Regions from separate parts of the Pseudomonas sp. LBUM1643 genome, predicted to be linked through region 1. Evidence: predicted binding sites of a transcription regulator. Region 1 holds the regulator's gene; each other region holds the start of a gene.
What was found. The regulator FliA, encoded in region 1, starts transcription of late flagellar genes. The targets are predictions, from matches to a motif close to CTAAAGTTTNNNNNNNNNNNGCCGNTAA.
Positions count from the first base shown of each region.

Region 2: the regulator FliA is predicted to act here: its motif matches at 5,636-5,663, upstream of ACA063_RS03715 (methyl-accepting chemotaxis protein).
Region 3: the regulator FliA is predicted to act here: its motif matches at 4,890-4,917, upstream of flgM (flagellar biosynthesis anti-sigma factor FlgM).

Region 1 covers NZ_CP166813.1:1,734,660-1,741,676, forward strand. Annotated here, with positions in the region: gene flhF (flagellar biosynthesis GTPase FlhF) at 1-1,253, shown strand, start outside; gene fleN (flagellar synthesis regulator FleN) at 1,370-2,200, shown strand; gene fliA (RNA polymerase sigma factor FliA) at 2,197-2,937, shown strand; gene ACA063_RS07790 (chemotaxis response regulator CheY) at 3,103-3,474, shown strand; gene ACA063_RS07795 (protein phosphatase CheZ) at 3,497-4,285, shown strand; gene ACA063_RS07800 (chemotaxis protein CheA) at 4,307-6,541, shown strand; gene ACA063_RS07805 (protein-glutamate methylesterase/protein-glutamine glutaminase) at 6,591-7,017, shown strand, end outside.
Region 2 covers NZ_CP166813.1:850,652-857,668, forward strand. Annotated here, with positions in the region: gene pnp (polyribonucleotide nucleotidyltransferase) at 191-2,296, shown strand; tRNA gene ACA063_RS03690 (tRNA-Thr) at 2,499-2,574, shown strand; gene ACA063_RS03695 (DUF6388 family protein) at 2,707-3,012, shown strand; gene nadC (carboxylating nicotinate-nucleotide diphosphorylase) at 3,136-3,984, opposite strand; gene ampD (1,6-anhydro-N-acetylmuramyl-L-alanine amidase AmpD) at 4,181-4,741, shown strand; gene ampE (regulatory signaling modulator protein AmpE) at 4,738-5,574, shown strand; gene ACA063_RS03715 (methyl-accepting chemotaxis protein) at 5,753-7,017, shown strand, end outside.
Region 3 covers NZ_CP166813.1:4,942,324-4,949,340, forward strand. Annotated here, with positions in the region: gene flgE (flagellar hook protein FlgE) at 1-230, opposite strand, end outside; gene flgD (flagellar hook assembly protein FlgD) at 262-987, opposite strand; gene flgC (flagellar basal body rod protein FlgC) at 1,003-1,446, opposite strand; gene flgB (flagellar basal body rod protein FlgB) at 1,450-1,857, opposite strand; gene cheR (protein-glutamate O-methyltransferase CheR) at 2,134-2,961, opposite strand; gene ACA063_RS22230 (chemotaxis protein CheV) at 3,008-3,940, opposite strand; gene flgA (flagellar basal body P-ring formation chaperone FlgA) at 4,024-4,785, shown strand; gene flgM (flagellar biosynthesis anti-sigma factor FlgM) at 4,955-5,281, shown strand; gene ACA063_RS22245 (flagella synthesis protein FlgN) at 5,330-5,797, shown strand; gene ACA063_RS22250 (flagellar brake protein) at 5,890-6,636, shown strand; gene ACA063_RS22255 (MFS transporter) at 6,701-7,017, opposite strand, start outside.

The sequences.
Region 1 (7,017 bases):
ATGCGGCCATCATTGGCAACCGCCGCATCGCGGGTGGCGTGGAGCTGACTGCCGCCCTGGATTACAAACTGTCGGCGCTGGCGCCGCGTGTTCCGAACATGGAACTTGAAGACGAGTTGCGCAAGACCCAATCGCGGATCGTCACCGCTCAGGCCGAACTGAGCCTGCGCAGCGAGGGCGAGAGCGACAAGAGCACCAATCGCCAGTTGTTCGCCGGCCTGCCGCTGACTGCTGCCGAACCGCTGATCGAACCGACTTATACAGAACCTCCACGACCTGCGCCGGCACCTGCTGCGACTGGCGGCGTCGACCCTCGCGCATTCGACTCGATGCGATTCGAGCTCAACAGCCTGCGTGAACTGATGGAAGTACAGCTTGGGTCCTTAGCTTGGAACCAGTTGCAGGGCAGCCGTCCGGCCCAGGCCAACCTGTGGCGTCGTCTGCAACGCATCGGCCTCTCCGGCCCGTTATCCCGTGATCTGCTGGCAATGATCACTGGCATTGACGAGCCACGTCAGGCCTGGCGCATGTTGCTGGCGCACCTGGCGCGCATGATTGCCACACCGGAAATCGAGCCGCTGGAAGAGGGCGGTATCATTGCCATGGTCGGCCCTGCCGGCATGGGCAAAACCACGACCCTGGCCAAGCTCGCCGCGCGTTACGTGCTCAAGTACGGCGCGCAGAACATCGCGCTGGTGAGCATGGACAGCTACCGAATCGGTGCGCAGGAACAGCTCAAGACCCTTGGCCGCATCCTCAATGTCCCGGTCACTCACGTCGACCCGGGGCAATCGCTGGTGCAGGCGCTGGATCCCCTGCTGCGCAAACGCGTGGTGCTGATCGATACCGCAGGCCTTCAGGCCAGCGATCCGGCACTGCGCATGCAACTGGAAAGCCTGGCCGGGCGTGGCATCAAATCGAAAAATTATCTGGTTCTGGCAACGACCAGCCAGAAACAGGTTCTAACCGCCGCTTATCACAGTTACAAGCGCTGCGGGCTCGCCGGCTGCATCCTGACTAAACTGGATGAAACGGCAAGTCTGGGCGAGGTGTTGAGCCTGGCCATCAGTCATGAACTGCCGGTGGCCTATCTGACCGATGGCCCGCGGATTCCGGATGATTTGCATCTGCCGCGTCGTCATCAGCTGGTCAGTCGCGCGGTCAGCGTGCAAATGCAGGAAGAACCCAGCGAAGAAGCCATGGCTGACATGTTCGCTGATATTTACCACAGCCCGACCAAGCAGGTTAGCTGAGGTATTAATGAATAGTTTTTGTACCTACATCGATGGTCTGCCATGCATTGTTCCATTTGTGAACGCGCAGCCAGTAATGTGGCCTCCGTCTATGCAAGACAAGGTAAAGAAATAACATGGGCAGCATGCATCCCGTACAGGTTATCGCGGTGACCGGCGGCAAAGGTGGCGTCGGGAAAACTAACGTGTCAGTGAACTTGTCCCTGGCTCTAGCAGAGCTCGGCCGGCGCGTCATGCTTCTGGACGCCGACCTCGGACTGGCTAACGTCGACGTTCTACTCGGACTGACACCCAAACGTACCCTGGCCGACGTGATCGAAGGCCGCTGCGAGCTACGCGACGTCCTGTTGCAAGGCCCGGGCGGCATTCGTATCGTTCCGGCCGCGTCCGGCACACAGAGCATGGTTCATCTGACCCCGGCGCAACACGCCGGCCTGATCCAGGCCTTCAGCGATATCGGCGATAACCTCGACGTGCTCGTGATCGACACGGCGGCGGGCATCGGCGACTCGGTCGTCAGTTTCGTCCGCGCCGCTCAGGAAGTCCTGCTGGTGGTCTGCGATGAGCCGACCTCGATCACTGACGCCTACGCCCTGATCAAACTGCTCAACCGTGATTACGGCATGAACCGTTTCCGTGTTCTGGCCAACATGGCCCAGAGCCCGCAAGAAGGTCGCAACCTGTTCGCCAAGTTGACCAAGGTCACGGATCGTTTCCTCGACGTCGCCTTACAATACGTCGGTGCGGTGCCGTACGACGAAAGCGTACGCAAGGCTGTGCAGAAGCAGCGCGCCGTGTATGAAGCATTCCCGCGCTCCAAGTGTTCGCTGGCCTTCAAGGCGATCGCGCAAAAGGTCGACACCTGGCCATTGCCTGCCAACCCGCGTGGGCATCTGGAGTTCTTCGTGGAGCGCCTCGTGCAACAAACTGCAGGACCCGTGCTATGACCGCCAGTGGCTATAACCTCTATAAAAAATCGGCCCGTGATGCGCAGTACGAGCTGATCGAGCGTTACGCGCCACTGGTAAAACGCATTGCCTACCACTTGTTGGCGCGTCTGCCGGCCAGTGTGCAGGTCGAAGATCTGATCCAGGCCGGGATGATCGGCTTGCTTGAAGTGTCGACCAAATATGACGCCAGCAAGGGCGCTAGTTTCGAGACGTACGCGGGCATACGCATCCGCGGCGCGATGCTCGATGAAGTACGCAAGGGGGACTGGGCGCCACGTTCGGTCCACCGAAATACCCGGATGGTCAGCGACGCCATTCGCTCGATTGAAGCTAAAACCGGTCGCGACGCTAAAGATCACGAAGTTGCGGCCGAACTCCAATTGAGTCTTGACGATTATTACGGGATTTTGAACGACACCTTGGGCAGTCGGTTATTCAGTTTCGACGATCTGTTACAAGACGGCGAACACGAAGGACTGCACGAGGATGGCGCCAGTGCTCATCTCGAGCCGTCGCGCGATCTGGAAGATGAACGCTTCCAGGCAGCGCTGGCGGACGCGATTGCCAATTTGCCGGAGCGTGAGCGACTGGTGTTGGCGCTGTACTACGACGAAGAGCTCAATCTCAAGGAAATCGGTGAGGTCCTGGGGGTTAGCGAATCGCGGGTCAGCCAGTTACACAGCCAGTGCGCGGCCCGTTTGCGGGGGCGTTTGGGGGAGTGGCGAGCGCGCTGAAGGCAGTGTGGGGACACTGCGAGCGAGGCTGGTGGGTTCTGTACGCACCGGTCTCGATCTGCTGTGCTCCAGACAGTCATCGAATGCTTTGCCGGATTGAATGAAATGGCGTGTCCAGGTGCTGGACGCGTTTAAGACTGCTTGGAGGTCGAATTGGACAAGAACATGAAAATCCTCATCGTTGATGACTTCTCAACGATGCGGCGGATCATAAAAAACCTGTTGCGTGACCTTGGGTTCACCAACACGGTCGAGGCTGACGATGGCACCACTGCCATTCCGGTCCTCAACAGCGGCAGCATCGACTTTCTGGTAACGGACTGGAACATGCCGGGCATGACCGGTATCGATCTGCTGCGCCACGTGCGCGCCGATGAAAGGCTCAAGCATCTTCCGGTGCTGATGGTTACCGCTGAAGCCAAGCGCGAGCAGATCATCGAAGCAGCCCAGGCCGGTGTAAACGGCTATGTGGTCAAGCCCTTCACGGCCCAGGCGTTAAAAGAAAAAATCGAAAAGATTTTCGAACGCATTGGTTGAGCAACTGCGCCACGGGGGAGCTATGGAGCAAAATGAAATTTCACAGGGCGATTTCGAATCGACCCTGAAAAAACATGCGGTCGAATTGGTCGAAAGCCTTGAAAAAGGCAAGTTCGGCGACGCAGTACAACTGATCCATGAGCTCAACCAGACCCGTGATCGTGGCCTGTACCAGGAAGTGGGCAAGCTCACTCGCGAGTTGCATAGCGCGATCGTCAATTTCCAGATTGACCCGAACATGCCACAGGCCGAGGAAGTCTCGCAGATCACGGACGCTACTGAACGTCTGGGGTATGTGGTCAAGCTGACCGAAGCGGCGGCCAACCGCACCATGGACCTCGTTGAAAACGCCACGCCGCTGGTCACCAGCCTGGGCAATGAAGCCGAGGCGCTGAGCGCGGATTGGGGACGGTTCATGCGCCGTGAAGTCGGTGCCGAGGAGTTCCGCGAACTCGCCCGGCGCGTAGACGGTTTTCTCACGCGCAGCAGCGAAGACAACCGCGTCGTAACGAGCAACCTCAACGATATTCTGCTCGCTCAGGATTACCAGGACCTCACCGGTCAGGTCATCAAGCGCGTGACTCAATTGGTCACCGAAGTTGAAAGCAACCTGCTCAAGCTCGTGCTGATGGCCAGTCAGGTGGACCGCTTTGCGGGCATCGAACATGACCGTCAAGCGATGCTGGCTGAAAAAGATCCACAAAAACATCTCTCTCAGGGTGAAGGTCCGCAGATTCATGCCGATAAAAGAGAAGACGTTGTGTCCGGTCAGGACGATGTGGACGATTTGCTATCCAGCCTTGGATTTTAGACCTGTAGGAGCACCCCATTAATGAGCTTCGGCGCCGATGAAGAGATCCTTCAGGATTTCCTGGTTGAGGCCGGCGAGATTCTAGAGCTACTGTCCGAACAGCTGGTCGAGCTTGAAAGTCGACCGGATGATGCGGACTTGCTCAATGCAATTTTTCGCGGTTTTCACACTGTAAAAGGGGGCGCCGGCTTCCTCCAGCTCAACGAGTTGGTGGAGTGCTGTCACATCGCCGAGAACGTCTTCGACATCCTGCGCAAGGGTGAGCGTCGCGTCGACTCGGAATTGATGGACGTGGTTCTCGAAGCACTGGATGCGGTGAACGGTATGTTCACCGAAGTCCGCGAGCGCAGCCCGATCACGGCTGCGACGCCTGAACTGCTGGCGGCACTGGCCCGCCTGGCTGAACCGCAGTCGTCCGACGAAGCGGTGCCGGTTGTCGACGTGGCACCGGTTGCTGAAAGCGATTCAGGTGACATTACCGACAACGAATTCGAGCAACTGCTGGACTCCCTGAATGCCGTCAAGGCGCAGGCCGAGGCCGCGCCTGTTGCTCCGGCACCGATCAGCAACGCTGGCGCAACCAGCGATGAAATCACCGATGCCGAGTTCGAGTCATTGCTCGATCAGTTGCACGGTAAAGGCCAGTTCGCCGTTGATGCCGTGGTTCCGCCTGCAGCTCCCGCAGCTCCCGCGGCTCCTAAGGCGGCAGGCGATAGCTCCGACATTACCGACGAAGAATTTGAAGCACTGCTGGACCAGCTCCACGGCAAGGGCAACTTTGCGGTTGAAGCGCTGGAGTCGGCGATTGCTTCGGCGCCTGTGCCGGCCGCTCCGTCTGCAGCCGCAGTAGGCAGTGATCTGATCTCCGATCACGAGTTCGAAGCGCTGCTCGATGAATTGCATGGCAAAGGCAAGTTCACTGAAGTCGGTACCGCTACCGGCGCCAGTGCATCGGTTGCCACGCCGGTCGCCAAGGCAGCAGCCCCCAAGCCGGTTGCCAAAGCTCCCGAGCCAAAAGCCGAAGTGGCGAAGCCCGCTCCTGCTCGTGCTCAAGCTGCTCCGCCGGCGGATAAGCCCGCCAGCGAAGCCGAGACCACCGTGCGGGTCGATACCGCGCGTCTCGATGAAATCATGAACATGGTCGGCGAACTGGTACTGGTGCGTAACCGCCTGGTCCGACTCGGCGCCAACAGTGCCGATGAGGCCATGTCCAAGGCGGTGTCGAACCTCGATGTGGTCACCGCTGACCTGCAAACCGCGGTCATGAAGACCCGGATGCAACCGATCAAGAAAGTCTTCGGGCGCTTCCCGCGCCTGGTTCGCGACCTGGCTCGCCAGCTCAAGAAAGAGATCAACCTTGAGCTGGTCGGCGAAGAAACCGACCTCGACAAGAACCTCGTCGAGGCCCTGGCCGATCCGCTGGTCCACTTGGTGCGCAACGCCGTCGACCACGGTATCGAATCTCCGGAAGAACGCGAAGCATCGGGCAAGTCCCGGGGCGGCAAAGTGATCCTGGCGGCGGAGCAGGAAGGCGACCATATCCTGCTGTCGATCTCCGATGACGGCAAAGGCATGGACCCTAATGTCCTGCGTTCCATCGCGGTAAAGCGCGGTGTGATGGACAAGGATGCGGCCGATCGCCTGAGCGACACCGAGTGCTACAACCTGATTTTCGCGCCGGGATTCTCGACCAAAACCGAGATCTCCGACGTGTCGGGTCGTGGCGTGGGAATGGACGTGGTGAAAACCAAGATTTCCCAGCTCAACGGTTCGATCAACATCTACTCGGCCAAGGGCCAGGGTTCGAAGATCGTCATCAAGGTCCCGTTGACTCTGGCGATCATGCCGACGCTGATGGTCATGTTGGGCAATCAGGCGTTCGCGTTCCCTCTGGTGAACGTCAACGAGATCTTCCACCTCGACCTGTCGCGCACCAACGTGGTCGACGGTCAGGAAGTGGTGATCGTGCGCGACAAGGCACTGCCACTGTTCTACCTCAAGCGCTGGCTGGTCGCTTCCGCCGCTCATGAAGAGCAGCGCGAGGGCCACGTGGTGATCCTTTCGGTGGGTACACAGCGGATCGGCTTCGTCGTCGATCAACTGGTAGGCCAGGAAGAGGTGGTCATCAAGCCATTGGGCAAAATGCTCCAGGGAACCCCGGGCATGTCGGGCGCCACCATCACTGGTGACGGTCGCATTGCGCTGATTCTCGATGTCCCGAGCATGCTCAAGCGTTACGCCACACGGCGTATTTGATTCTGGTGGAGCGGGGCGACTGAGCCTCGCTCCGTCTAACGGAGTGTTTATGGCAGTCAAAGTCCTGGTGGTGGATGATTCGGGTTTTTTCCGCCGCCGCGTCTCGGAAATTCTTTCAGCGGATCCGAACATCCAGGTCGTCGGTACGGCGACCAACGGAAAAGAGGCGATCGACCAGGCGCTGGCCCTCAAGCCAGACGTGATCACCATGGACTACGAGATGCCAATGATGGACGGCATCACGGCAGTGCGGCACATCATGCAGCGCTGCCCGACGCCGGTGTTGATGTTCTCCTCGCTGACGCACGAAGGCGCCCGGGTCACCCTGGATGCACTCGACGCCGGCGCGGTGGATTTCCTGCCGAAAAACTTCGAGGACATCTCGCGCAATCCGGACAAGGTCAAGCAGCTGCTGTGCGAGAAGATCCATACCATCTCGCGCAGTAATCGCCGTGCCGCCACCTACAGCGCGCCTG
Region 2 (7,017 bases), 880 kb from region 1:
GATTGCGCTAGAGGTTGGTTGTCTGTCGTACGTCAGTGGGATTCCCGCTGGCGCATGGCAGGCTCCCAGCCTCAAGTTTTATCTGGATACACGTTTTACCCTGGACAGGCGTTGGGCCGATTCCCGACATTGCCCAAGAATTTCGCAAGAAGACAAGTTCCCCAAGAGCCACAAAAGAAGGTAGGACACCGTGAACCCGGTAATCAAAAAATTCCAGTTCGGTCAGTCGACCGTTACTCTCGAGACTGGCCGTATCGCCCGTCAGGCCTCCGGCGCAGTATTGGTCACCGTTGACGACGACGTCAGCGTGTTGGTAACTGTAGTCGGCGCCAAGCAAGCCGATCCAGGCAAGGGCTTCTTCCCTCTGTCCGTTCACTACCAGGAAAAAACTTACGCTGCCGGTAAGATCCCTGGCGGTTTCTTCAAGCGTGAAGGCCGTCCTTCCGAGAAAGAAACTCTGACTTCCCGACTGATCGACCGTCCGATCCGTCCGCTGTTCCCAGAAGGCTTCATGAACGAAGTGCAGGTTGTCTGCACCGTCGTTTCCACCAGCAAGAAAACCGATCCGGACATCGCTGCGATGATCGGTACCTCGGCTGCTCTGGCCATCTCCGGTATTCCTTTCGATGGCCCGATCGGCGCTGCCCGCGTTGCTTTCCACGAAAGCACCGGCTACCTGCTGAACCCGACTTACGAACAACAGAAAGCTTCGAGCCTGGACATGGTCGTTGCCGGTACGTCGGAAGCCGTGTTGATGGTTGAATCGGAAGCCAAAGAGCTGACCGAAGACCAGATGCTGGGTGCGGTACTGTTTGCTCACGACGAGTTCCAGGTTGTGATCAACGCTGTTAAAGAACTGGCTGCCGAAGCTGCCAAGCCAACCTGGACCTGGGCTCCTGCGCCTGAAGCCACTGCTCTGCTGGGCGCTATCCGTGCCGAGTTCGGCGACGCGATCTCCCAGGCTTACACCATCACCATCAAGGCCGACCGTTACGCTCGCCTGGGTGAGCTGAAAGACCAGGTTGTTGCCAAGCTGTCCGGTGAAGAAGGCCAGCCTTCTTCCAGCGAAGTCAAAGCTGCCTTCGGCGAAATCGAATACCGCACCGTTCGCGAAAACATCGTAAACGGCAAGCCACGTATCGATGGTCGCGACACCAAGACCGTACGCCCTTTGAACATCGAAGTCGGCGTTCTGCCAAAGACCCACGGTTCGGCTCTGTTCACCCGTGGCGAAACCCAGGCTCTGGTCGTTGCAACGCTGGGTACTGCCCGTGACGCGCAACTGCTGGACACCCTGGAAGGCGAGAAAAAAGACCCGTTCATGCTGCACTACAACTTCCCTCCGTTCTCGGTAGGTGAGTGTGGTCGTATGGGTGGCGCTGGTCGTCGCGAAATCGGTCACGGCCGTCTGGCCCGTCGTTCGATTGCCGCCATGCTGCCTGCTGCCGACGTGTTCCCGTACACCATCCGTGTTGTGTCGGAAATCACCGAGTCCAACGGTTCGAGCTCCATGGCTTCGGTCTGCGGCGCTTCGCTGGCCCTGATGGATGCCGGCGTTCCGATGAAGGCACCGGTTGCCGGTATCGCCATGGGTCTGGTTAAAGAAGGCGAAAAGTTCGCCATCCTGACCGACATCCTGGGTGACGAAGACCACCTCGGCGACATGGACTTCAAAGTAGCCGGTACCGCCAAAGGTGTTACCGCGCTGCAGATGGACATCAAGATCAAGGGCATCACCGAAGAAATCATGGAAATCGCTCTGGGCCAAGCCCTGGAAGCGCGCCTGAATATCCTCGGTCAGATGAACCAGATCATTGGTCAGTCCCGTACCGAACTGTCGGAAAATGCTCCGACCATGATCGCGATGAAAATCGACACCGACAAAATCCGTGATGTTATCGGTAAAGGCGGCGCGACCATTCGTGCGATCTGTGAAGAGACCAAGGCTTCGATCGACATCGAAGACGACGGCTCGATCAAGATCTTCGGCGAAACCAAGGAAGCTGCTGAAGCTGCACGTCAGCGCGTTCTGGGCATCACCGCAGAAGCTGAAATCGGCAAGATCTACGTGGGTAAGGTTGAGCGCATCGTCGACTTCGGCGCATTCGTCAACATCCTGCCTGGCAAGGACGGTCTGGTTCACATCTCGATGCTGAGCGACGCTCGCGTAGAAAAAGTGACCGACATCCTGAAAGAAGGCCAGGAAGTGGAAGTACTGGTACTGGACGTGGACAACCGCGGCCGTATCAAGCTGTCCATCAAAGACGTAGCAGCAGCCAAGGCATCGGGCGTTTAACGACCCCCCCGCTTAACCGCTGAACAACAAAACGCCCCGACTGGTTCGGGGCGTTTTGCTGTGTGCAGAAAGATCAAAAGATCGCAGCCTGCGGCAGCTCCTACAGTAGATCTGTGTAGGAGCTGCCGCAGACTGCGATCTTTTGATTTAGGCGATTTGGCAAGTTGCCTGACTCGGTAGTCAGTGCTAGGTTTAGCCCACTGCCCGTGTAGCTCAGCCGGTAGAGCAGCGCACTCGTAACGCGAAGGTCGCAGGTTCGATTCCTGTCTCGGGCACCAGCGACACGTTGTTTTCAGATGATCCCGAATGGTTCTGAAGGCCAGGCAAGCCGGGTTTCAAACGGCTTTTTGCGTCAGAGAGATCCTTGATGATCCAGATCCATCTTCCATTCCCAGATCAAAGAGAACGCCATGACCGTTAAAGAATTGACCCAAGAAGCCAGACACGAAGAAGCGCTGAAGAAGTACTTGCTGGATTCCCCCCAGTTGGCCGAAGAGATCAAGGACCTGCCGGCCGATGATCAGAAAGACCAGATCCAGTGGGCATTCGAGGACGAGGCTGAATCCCAGGGATTGCAGCCTTGGGAGCTGACGCTCAAGTACACCTCAACACCTGAAGAGTTTGAGGAGGCGCGCCTGGTTTTGCACAAGGAGGCGGCCGAAGTGCTGGGTGTCGAGTGGGAAGAGTACTGCGAGATGAATAATCTGGTGGTCTGATAAAGCGTGTAGGAGCGAGCTTGCTCGCGATGGACTCAAGAGCGGCGCGTTTAGTCTGTAAACTCGCGTTATCGTTAACGACCATCGCGAGCAAGCTCGCTCCTACAGTTTTTCATTTCGCAGTCAGAGGCTGAGCCGCATCGACAGATCAACGGCCTTTACATCCTTGGTCATCGCACCGATCGAAATGTAATCCACGCCCGTTTCAGCGATCGGCAGTAGCGTACTTTCGTTGATGCCACCGCTGGCTTCCAGTTTCGCCTTGCCGCCGTTAAGGCGCACCGCTTCGCGCATGTCATCCAGGCTCAGCTCATCAAGCATGATGATGTCCGCACCTGCTGCCAGGGCTTGCTTCAACTCCTCAAGACTTTCCACCTCGATCTCCACCGGTTTGCCCGGGGCAATCTTGTGCGCGGCGTTGATGGCTTCAGGGATGCCACCACAGGCTGCTATGTGGTTCTCTTTGATCAGGAACGCGTCATACAGGCCGATGCGGTGATTGTGGCAACCGCCACAGGTCACGGCATATTTTTGCGCCAGACGCAGCCCCGGAAGGGTTTTGCGGGTGTCGAGCAGTTTCACCTGGGTCTCGGCAACGTAATCCGCCAGGTACTGCGCGCGAGTGGCCACCCCTGAAAGCAGCTGCAGGAAGTTCAGTGCGCAGCGCTCTCCGGTGAGAAGCGAGCGTGCCGGCCCCTCGAGGTGGAACAGCGCTTGATTGGGTTTCACCCGTTCGCCATCGCGCACCTGCCAATGAACGGCCACTCGAGGGTCCAATTGCCGGAATACAGCATCGACCCATGCGGTGCCCGCGATAACGGCAGCATCGCGGGTGATGATGGTCGCTTTGGCCAGGCGTTCAGCCGGGATCAATTGTGCGGTGATGTCGCCGCTGCCGATGTCTTCGAGCAACGCACGGCGCACGTTGGCTTCGATTTCGGCGGTCAAGTCGGCGAGACGTAGATTCGGCATAACGGACTCCACAAACAAAGTGATCCGATTATAGGGGCATGGCGCGCGGCAACCCAAGGCATCAGAGGCCTTTCCTGGGTGATGAAAGGTGCATTTGGTCGATTCTCCAGCCACATCAATTGTGGCAAGTGATCGCGTCGCGAGGGTCTATCGCGGCATACTGGGCGCCAACACAGTCGATGCTCAAGGAACCGGTATGCACTTGGATCCCGCAAGTGGTTGGTGTCAGGGCGTGCAGGTCTGCCCTTCGCCTAACTTCAATGCGCGCCCCACGGGCGAAATTTCCCTGCTGGTGATCCACAACATCAGCCTGCCGCCCGCGCAGTTCGCCACCGGCAAGGTGCAGGCGTTTTTCCAGAATCGCCTGGACGTCACAGAGCACCCCTACTTTGAAGGGATAGCTGATCTTCGTGTGTCCGCGCATTTCCTGATCGAACGTGACGGCAAGGTCACCCAGTTTGTCTCTTGTCTGGAGCGCGCCTGGCATGCGGGTGTCTCGGTTTTCGAAGGTCGGGAAACCTGTAACGATTTTTCCGTGGGCATTGAGCTGGAAGGTACGGATGATCTGCCGTTCACCGATGCTCAATACAACGCATTGACGGCCCTGACCCGACAGCTGCAAAGCGCCTTCACGGCCATCACAGCACAGCGTATCTGCGGTCATAGTGACATCGCACCCGGACGTAAAACCGATCCGGGTCCAGCGTTCGACTGGGCTCGCTATCGCGCGGCCTTGGCAAAAGAGGAACAACAATGAGTTTTCTGGTGTTGCTGTTGGCGGTCTGGATCGAGAAGTTCTCGGCCCTTCGTCATCGTGTTCAGCGCGACAGTGGTTGGGTAAGCGAGCTGAACAAGCTTGAAGCAAGCCCACGTTTTGCCAGCCACCCATGGCTGATATTGATCGTGCTCGTGTTACTGCCGGTCGCGGTGCTGGGGTTGCTGTTGATCGTGCTTGAGCCGGTGGCCTACGGTCTTTTGGCGTTGCCCGTGCATTTGCTGGTAGTGATCTACAGCCTGGGCCGTGGCGATTTGCTGGCCGGTCTTGGCCCGTTTCGCGATGCCTGGCGCCGGGAAGATCTGCAGGCGGCAGCGCACGTCGCGAATCGCGATCTGGGTATTTGTGCAGACAACGGCGAACAACTGCTGGAGCGCGTCGAAGGTCACTTGCTGTGGGAGGCTTACCAAAGCTTTTTCGCTGTGATTTTCTGGTATTTCCTGCTGGGTCCGGTCGCGGCGCTCAGCTATCGCCTGTTAGCGTTGGCCGAAGAACACGGAAAAAACCCGGCGGTCACCGAACGTGCTGCGCAATTGCGGCATGCGTTCGACTGGATACCGGTGCGCCTGCTGGCGGCGAGTTTTGCGCTGGTGGGCAACTTTGTCGCGGTCAGTCGGGTAATGTTGCATGAACTGCTCAACTGGAACATCAGTGCTGCCCAATTGATCGAGAAGGTCGGGCTGGTGGCCGGTGAAATACCGGCGCCGGTGGTCGGGCCCGACGGCATCAACAGCCTGGACCGAATCTGGGAACTGCTGCTGCGCGCAGCATTGCTCTGGTATGCCGGATTCGCGTTGTGGACGGTTCTTCCCTAAACACAACTGCCGTGTAGCAGCAGGTTTCACTCGCTGCTACACAAATCCCTCCTCCGTTAACCTTAAGTTACAAAACCTCCTGCCGATTTAAGCTATACAGAGATAGCGCCCAATAGTGGCTATCTGCTTTCTCTGTGCGCCTGCCAATAAAAATAAGAAATCAAAGGGAGACTTCACAGTGAAGAGCTTGCTCTATCCCGCCGTCGCGCTAATGAATCGCCTGAGCTTCGGCATGAAGTTCAGCCTGATCAGCGTGCTGTTCCTCATACCGATGCTGGTGACCAACTTCTATCTGGTACGCGATTCCTATCGCGAATTTCAGGGCACCCGCATCGAACTGCAAAGCATCGATTTACTCGGCAGCAGCCTGGCACTTCGTCGCGATCTCGAGACCCTGAACAACCTGGTGCAGATCAACGTCACCCTGGGGCAGTCGGGTAAAGCCGGCAATGTCGAATCGAAGATCAGCGCGCTGGAGCAAAGCGTACTGGCTCGTCTGCAAGGCTTGGCCGCGATGTCCACGGACCCCGAGCAGATCGCGGTATTCGATGCCAAGCGCGATGAAATGATTGCGGCGTTCAAAGCCCAGCAAGCGGAAAGCTCCCTGCAAAGCAAAAGCGGGATGATTGGCAAGTTACTGGGCAGCGCACAAATTTTCAGTCAGATCATCGCCAGTCAGGCGGGCCTGAGTCGTGACACTCAAAGCGACATGCGTCAGCTGACCGAACTCATCACTACCGTCACCCCATCCGTCACCCAACTGTTGGGTGAAGGCCGGGCGATGGGCTCTTTTTCCCTGGGACAGGGTTTTCTCAACTCGGCATCGAGCACCCGATTTGATGAATTGCTGGTGCAGATCGAAAAGCTCCAGGCTGAGTACGGCCTGAAATTGCAAGACACACTGGGTTCGAGCAAAGCGGCCAAGGACTCGCTGACGGCTCTGGCCGATACCAGCAAAGCCTCGCTTAAAAAAGCCAGTGAACTGTTCGAAGAACAGGTGGTGATGGCCGATACGCTTGATGCGCCGTGGCAAGGTTTTTACGACACCGTCACTGGCCTGATGGACCAAACCTACCAACTCAACGAAGCCACCCTGAAATTTCTCGGCACCCAGTTACAGCAACGACTGGAGCAGAATCGCACGCATATGATCCTGCAGGCCGTGGCGCTGTCGGTGGTGTTCGTGTTGATCTTTTACCTATACGGCGGTTTCTACGCCTCGACCCGCACCACCCTCAAGCGTCTTGGCGCGGTGATGGACAAAGTCGCAGCGGGCGACATGACAGTGACGTTCAGTGCCAACAGTCGCGACGAACTCGGCGAGTTGGGCGAAGTGTTCAACGGGACCGTGAAGAAAATCCATGACCTGATCGAGCGCGTCGGACAAACCGTCAGCGAGGTCGAGCGCCAGGCCGGTCAGGTCGAAAACGTTTCTGCCCAAAG
Region 3 (7,017 bases), 3.2 Mb from region 1:
CCGGTGTTGCTGATATCGCCCTGGGTGAACTGCTGGGAAACGTTGGCCAGGCGCACACCGCTGCCGACGACCTTGCTTCCGGTACCCAGTTTGGACGCCGAGTAGACGTCTTCGAATTCTGCACGGGACGATTTGAAACCGGTGGTTGCGACGTTGGCGATGTTGTTGCCAGTCACGTCCAGTTGTTTGTTGGCTGCAAAGAGACCGCTAAGGCCGATATTGAAAGACATGTTTCACTCCTTTATGCCGGGTTAGTCGGCTTTACATACCAATGGTTTGTACTTTGGACAGGGCGATGCTGCCCAGCCCGGCGAGGTTGAGCATCAACTCACCGCCCGTCTGGCTGATGGTCACGCTGTTGACCGTCGCTGGCAGGTTAGTGACCAGCGATACAGCCTGGCTGTCGATGGTGGCCGTCGCCGCGAAGGTGTAAGTACCCGACTCGACCGTATTACCCGCGCTGTCTTTTCCGTCCCAGATAAAGCTGGCATTGCCGGCAGTCTGGCTGCCCATGTCGATGGTGCGGACGACCTTGCCGTCCTTGTCGGAAATCTTCAGCGCGACCGCAGGGACCGAGCCTGGAATGGCCACGGTGCCGGTCATGCTCTTGGAGGTATCGACAACCGCTTTATCGCTAGGCGCGATTACGGAACGCCCCACCAGCGACGAGGCCTGCAAGGCCTGCGACGAGTTGTAGTTGCCGGCAATGCCACTCACCGTATCGTTGAGTGTGGTGATGCCTTCCAGGCTGCTGAACTGCGCCAACTGGGCGACGAACTCGCCGTTGTCCTGCGGTTCGAGCGGGTTCTGGTTTTTCAGCTGGGTCACCAGCAACTGCAGGAACGCGTCTTTGCCCAGGGCTTTTTTGCCGGCAGCGCTATTGGTTGCCGACGCCAGGCCATCACTGGTGGTGGAGGTGTTCTTGATCGAGGAGTTGGCCAGGATGTCGTTGAGGCTCAAGCCGCTTGTCGTATCGGTAACACTCATCTGAGTCGCCCCTTATCACTGACCGAGAGTCAGGACCTTCTGCATCATGGTTTTGGCCGTGTTCATCATTTCGGCGTTGGTCTGAAAGGACCGGCTCGCGGAAATCATGTCGGCCATTTCCTCCACGACGTTGACGTTCGGATAGTAGACATAGCCCTTGGCATCAGCAGCCGGATGGTTCGGCTCGTAGCGAGCCTCCAGGTTGCTCTGGTCTTCGACCACACCCAGCACTTGCACACCCTGACCCGCCGCGTCCTGATTCTGGAACAGCGAATCGCTGCCGCCGCTCTGACCACCCTGGAACATGGTGGCAAACACCGGATGACGCGCGCGGTAGGTTTGATCGATGCTCGACGAGACGGTCTCGGCGTTGGCGATGTTACTGGCGACGGTGTTCAGGCGAGTGGTCTGGGCACTCATGCCGCTACCGGCAATGTTGAAAACACTGGACAGGGACATGAATTATTCTCCGCGCAGGGCTGAAATCAGCCCTTTGAATTTACTGTTGAGCAAGGTGAAGCTGGCCTGGAAGTTGACGGAGTTTTCCGCGTAGTTCGACTGTTCCAGCTGGGCGTCCACGGTGTTCTGATCAATCGACGGTTGCATCGGCGTGCGATACAGCAGTGACTCGTCACCGCTGTCCAAGCCTTGGGCCTCGATATGACGGCTGTTGGTCATGTTCAGCGCGAAACCGCCGCTCTTGGTTTTCTCGCTCTGTTCGGCGAGCACCTTCGAGAAGTCCAGATCCCGAGCCTTGTAGTTCGGGGTGTCTGCGTTGGCGATGTTGTTCGCCAGGACTTCGGCACGCTGTGCGCGGAAGTTGAGAGCCTGTTGGTGAATACCGAGCGCTTTATCGAAGCTGATGCTCATGTCGGGAAACCTTCGGGTGACCTGATTTTTCGTACGGTGAACTTAGCAAGCCGCGTGCCAATTGGAAAAACCCCGCAAACAGTGGGTTTTCGGGCAGTGGCAAGGGTGGCAATGACAGAAAAGCGGCAATCGACTTCCGCCGCCTGCCGCTTTTCTGCCGCTTAGATGCATTCGCAATGACAACAGCGGACCCGGTGGGAGGTGGATTTGAAAAATCATCAGGCATAAAAAAACGGAAGTCCCTGAGGACTTCCGTTTTTTTTAATTAACCCCGAATCATTTCGCCTGGTAAATGATCCCCGGGCTGCACTGGACCATCTGGTAATGATCCGGCAAACCATTCAGCGCTTCGGAAGCGCCGAGGAACAGATAGCCTCCCGGTTTCAACGTGCTATGGATACGCAACAAGATGTCTTTCTTCACCTCGGCGGAGAAGTAGATCAACACGTTACGGCAGAACACGATGTCGAACTTGCCAAGCGCCGCGTAACTGTCCAGCAGATTGAACGAGCGAAACTCCACCCGACTCTTGATCGGCGCCTTGATGGCCCAGCGTCCCGGTCCCTTGGGATCGAAATAACGCTGCAGGCGCTCGGGCGAAAGACCACGACCGATTGCCAGGCTGTCGTACTCGCCAGTCTTGCAGTTGGTCAGCATGGTGCCGGAAAGATCAGTGGCAACGATCTGCACACCCATCTTCAGTTGCCCCAGATTGACCCGCTCGAATTCGTCGATCGACATCGACAGCGAATAGGGTTCCTGACCCGACGAGCACGCGGCCGACCAGATCCGCAGACGCTGGCCGGGCGCCGCCTTGATCGCTTCAGGCAGTACCTTGTTCTTCAAGACTTCAAACGGATAGGTGTCACGAAACCACAGGGTTTCGTTGGTCGTCATGGCATCCACCACCATCTCGCGCAAACCACTGCGCGGCTGGGTCTGGATGCGCTGGACCAGCTCACCCAGGGACTTGATGCCTTGCTGCTCCATCAGTTTGTTGAGACGGCTCGATACCAGGTACTGCTTGTTTTCACCGAGCAAAATGCCACAGGCTTTTTCCAGGAATACCCGGAACTGTTCGAAATCCAAATTACCCGTAGACAATGATGCCGCCTCTTAACTCGTGTTGACCGCCAGGGACAAAAGGCCCCTAGCTGATATCTGCTGCTTTGATCCGGTCGACTACCCGGGATGCCAGGTCATCAGGGCGGAATTTGGCAAGGAAGTCATCGGCACCGACTTTCTTGACCATCGCCTGATTGAACACCCCCGACAACGAAGTATGCAGGATGATATGAAGCTTTTGCATGCGAGGGTCACTGCGGATCTCGGCGGTGAGGGTGTACCCGTCCATTTCCGGCATCTCGATGTCGGAAATCATCATCAGGAACTCTTCTTCCGGCTTTTTACCTTCATCGACCAACTTGCGCAGGTAGTCCAGCGCTTGCCGGCCGTCGTTCAGCGCCACCACTTCGACGCCGACCGTTTGTAGACAACGCGAGACCTGCTTGCGTGCCACCGACGAGTCATCGACCGTCAACACACGCAAAGACAGCGCCTTGTGCTGGGTTTCGACATCCACGACGCCCACGGAAATCGCTTCCGGTGTCGGCGCCACTTCCGCCAGCACTTTCTCGACGTCGATGATTTCAACTAACTGATTGTCAACGCGGGTCACTGCCGTGAGGTAGTGATCACGTCCAGTGCCCTTGGGCGGCGGATGGATCTCCTCCCAGTTCATGTTGACGATGCGTTCCACCGAGCGCACCAGGAAACCCTGGGTCTTGGTGTTGTACTCCGTGATGATCACGAACGGATTGCTCTGATCCAGCAAACGACCTGAACCGGTCGCCATTGCCAGATCCAGAATCGGAATGGTCGCCCCCCGAATACTCGCCACACCGCACACGACAGGATTGGACTTGGGCATCAGGGTCAGCTTAGGGCATTGCAGCACCTCGCGAACCTTGAATACGTTAATCCCATAGAGCTGCGGGCCGTCAAGACGGAACAACAACAGCTCCAGGCGATTCTGCCCTACCAGTTGCGTGCGCTGGTTTACTGAATCCATTACACCAGCCATGCCCAGACTCCTACTACCAACGCTTCAGTGTGTTGCGACGCACATTCATTGCTAAACGGCACGGCGCTTGCTTTTTAACTCGTATGAACACAGAACCGACATTTTTCCGACGCCTGACCTCAAACTTTCGCAAATTGCTTTGCGCGATGTCGGCCGTTTGCCTGTTCAACGCTGGCAGCCCTGCCCTTGCTGATGCGGTTACCTTGCCTGACATGCTTATCGGCGTCACCCAGGGCTTTCTTGAATTCACCGTAGAAGACTATTTGGCGACCAGTCAAACTGAAGGTCGTTATGAGATCCAGGTCAGCCAGCTCGACCCACGTCTGCGCATGCCAATGTGCGACAAGGAATTGACAGCGAGCCTGGAGAGTCCGGCCAAGCCATTGGGGCGCGTTACGGTCAAGGTTCGCTGCGAGGGCGCCGCCCCCTGGACCGTGTTCGTACCCGCTCAAGTCCGGCTGTTCCGCGACGTCGTCACCACCACCCGACCGCTGCGACGCCTCGGTGTTGTCGAACCCGACGATGTGATCCTGCGCGAGCGTGATATCAGCCTTATCAGCCAGGGCTACCTGACTTCGCTGGATCAGGCGATCGGGCAAAAACTGACCCGACCAATGGTCGCCGATCAGTTGATCACTCTGGTGAACATCGAGCAGGCGGAAGTCATCACCAAGGGCGACCAGGTGGTGATTACCGCCCGCAGCGGCACGCTCAGCGTGCGCATGCCAGGTGAAGCGTTGTCCAATGGTGGCTTGCGAGAGCAGATACGCGTAAAAAACCTGAACTCCCAGCGGGTCATCAAGGCGCAAGTTATCGCGCCTGGCCAGGTGGAAGTCGCCATGTAGTACGACGGGTATTGGCGTAGAGATGGCGCGCCGCTCGACTGTTCCCTAAACTGTGACTCATCCAGGGCAAGTGCTGACGCGCGCAAGCTCATTGATAAATGAGTCTAAAGTTTTCCAGGGTTTGGCCGAAAACATGGCAAGCGTCCAAATACCCAGAGGTTTTTTGATCATGGTCATCGATTTCAGCCGTCTAAACAGCTCCTCGTCACTTACGGGCAGTACACGTACCAGCGCCAGCAAGGACACGGCCGAAGCCGCCAAGTCCGCGCCGCTGAATACCCCGGCCGCAGAGGCCACTACCGTCAAAAGCGGGGAATCGGTACACCTCAGCAATGAGGCTCAGCAGTTGCAAAAGGTCACTGACAAGCTGCGCGATCAGCCCGCTGTCGATAATGCCCGCGTGGCAGAGTTGAAAGCAGCGATTGCCGATGGCAGCTATAAAGTCGACAGCAACCGTGTAGCCAGCAAACTGCTCAACTTCGAAGCCCAGCGTTAGGCTCCGGTCTGCGCGAGGCTTTTGGACGCTTAAAACCCAAGGCCAGCCATGCACGATACTAATTTACTGCAACTGATCACCGACGACTTTGCTCCAGCGCAACAATTGCTCGAGTTATTGCAAACCGAGGCCATCGCGTTGCATGGTCGCGACATGCGACTGCTCGAAGACATTCTGGCGCAGAAGCAGGCATTGATCATTTTGCTTGAACAGCATGGCCGCAAGCGCAGTGCGATCCTTGCCAGCCTCAACCTGCCGATCAATCGCCAGGGTCTGGAGCAATTGGCCGCCCAATCGAGCATTGGCGAACAGTTGCTGGCTCAGAGTGATGTTCTCACCGACTTACTGGCCCAGTGCCAGGGCACCAACGTCAGCAATGGCCAGTCCATCATGATGCAACAGGCTGCCACGGCTACCCAGCTGAAAATCCTCCACGGCGGCGACACACCAGCGCTTTATGACGCCCGCGGATCGACCTCTGTACTCGCGAAGCGGGGGCCTCTCAGTCAGGCTTGAACCCGCCGATGAGCCCGCACTATCAAGACGAGAAACATGCTGGCAAAATGCTGGCTAGCCGCAGTCAAATTTTGTCTGGAGATTGATGAACCGTGTTCAATGCCTCAAGCGCGGAAGATGCTCCGCAGCCACCCAAGGTGCTCGCAACGCCCCTTGAGATCTCCGGCACCCTACGTCAGCTGCAAGACAGCCACGACCCTCTGATCATTACGTTCCATGAGCGCAGCCAGCGCTTTCAAAGCTATCTGGTGGGTATTGACCGTGACAGCGGCACGATCTCGCTTGACGAAATGATTCCACGGGACGGTGAACGCTTCCTGCTCGCCGGCGAACCGTTCAAGGTCGAAGGCTTCCACGACGGTGTTCGCATCGCCTGGGAAAGTAATGGCGCGCTGACCATCGACGAAACGGGTGGCACTCGCTGCTATCACGGTCCGATGCCCGACGAAGTGGTTTATCACCAGCGCCGTAACGCATTCCGCGCTGCTCTTAAACTGGCACAGCTGGTTAACGTCGATCTGGACGGTGAAAAGCTCAAGGCACCGATCAGCGGAAAGCTGCTGGACATCTCTGCCACTGGCTGCAAATTGCGCTTCGACGGCGATATCAGCTCGAGCCTGCAACTGGGGCAAGTCTACGACCGCTTTGCTGCCGCCCTGCCCTTCGGCAAAATGACGGCACCCGTCGAACTGCGTTACCTGCATTTCGAAGAAAAGATTTCCACCACCTTCGCCGGTGTTCGCTTTCATAACATGAGCGGGCTGGTGCAGCGTCAGGTTGAGAGATTCGTCTATCAGCTTCAGCGCGAAGCACGGCGTTTCGACAAAGACGATCTCTGAGTTAACGCTTCAATAGAAAACGGGCAGTCCTTTTGGGGACTGCCCGTTTTTTTGTGCGTGGATCTCAGGGCCTGGCTTCGGTGAAGCTCTGCTCGCGGCCTTCGTCAGGGTCTGACGGCGATGGGTCGGTCTCAGGTTTTTCTGGCGACTCGGGTTCCGGTTCTGGTTCCGGTTCCGGCTCTGGCGGGATCGGGTTCTGCATCTGATCTTGCACCACCTGCTCATCAACTCGAGGGTCAAGGGCCGCTACCAATGGCGAACTCGACATGCTGTCCGGCATGGCCACGTGATGCAGCGGGGCATCGTCCACCTGATGCAGGTTGGTGACGGCTTTCGGACGAATCCGCCAGACCAGTACCAACGCGAAGAAGCTGAAGAACG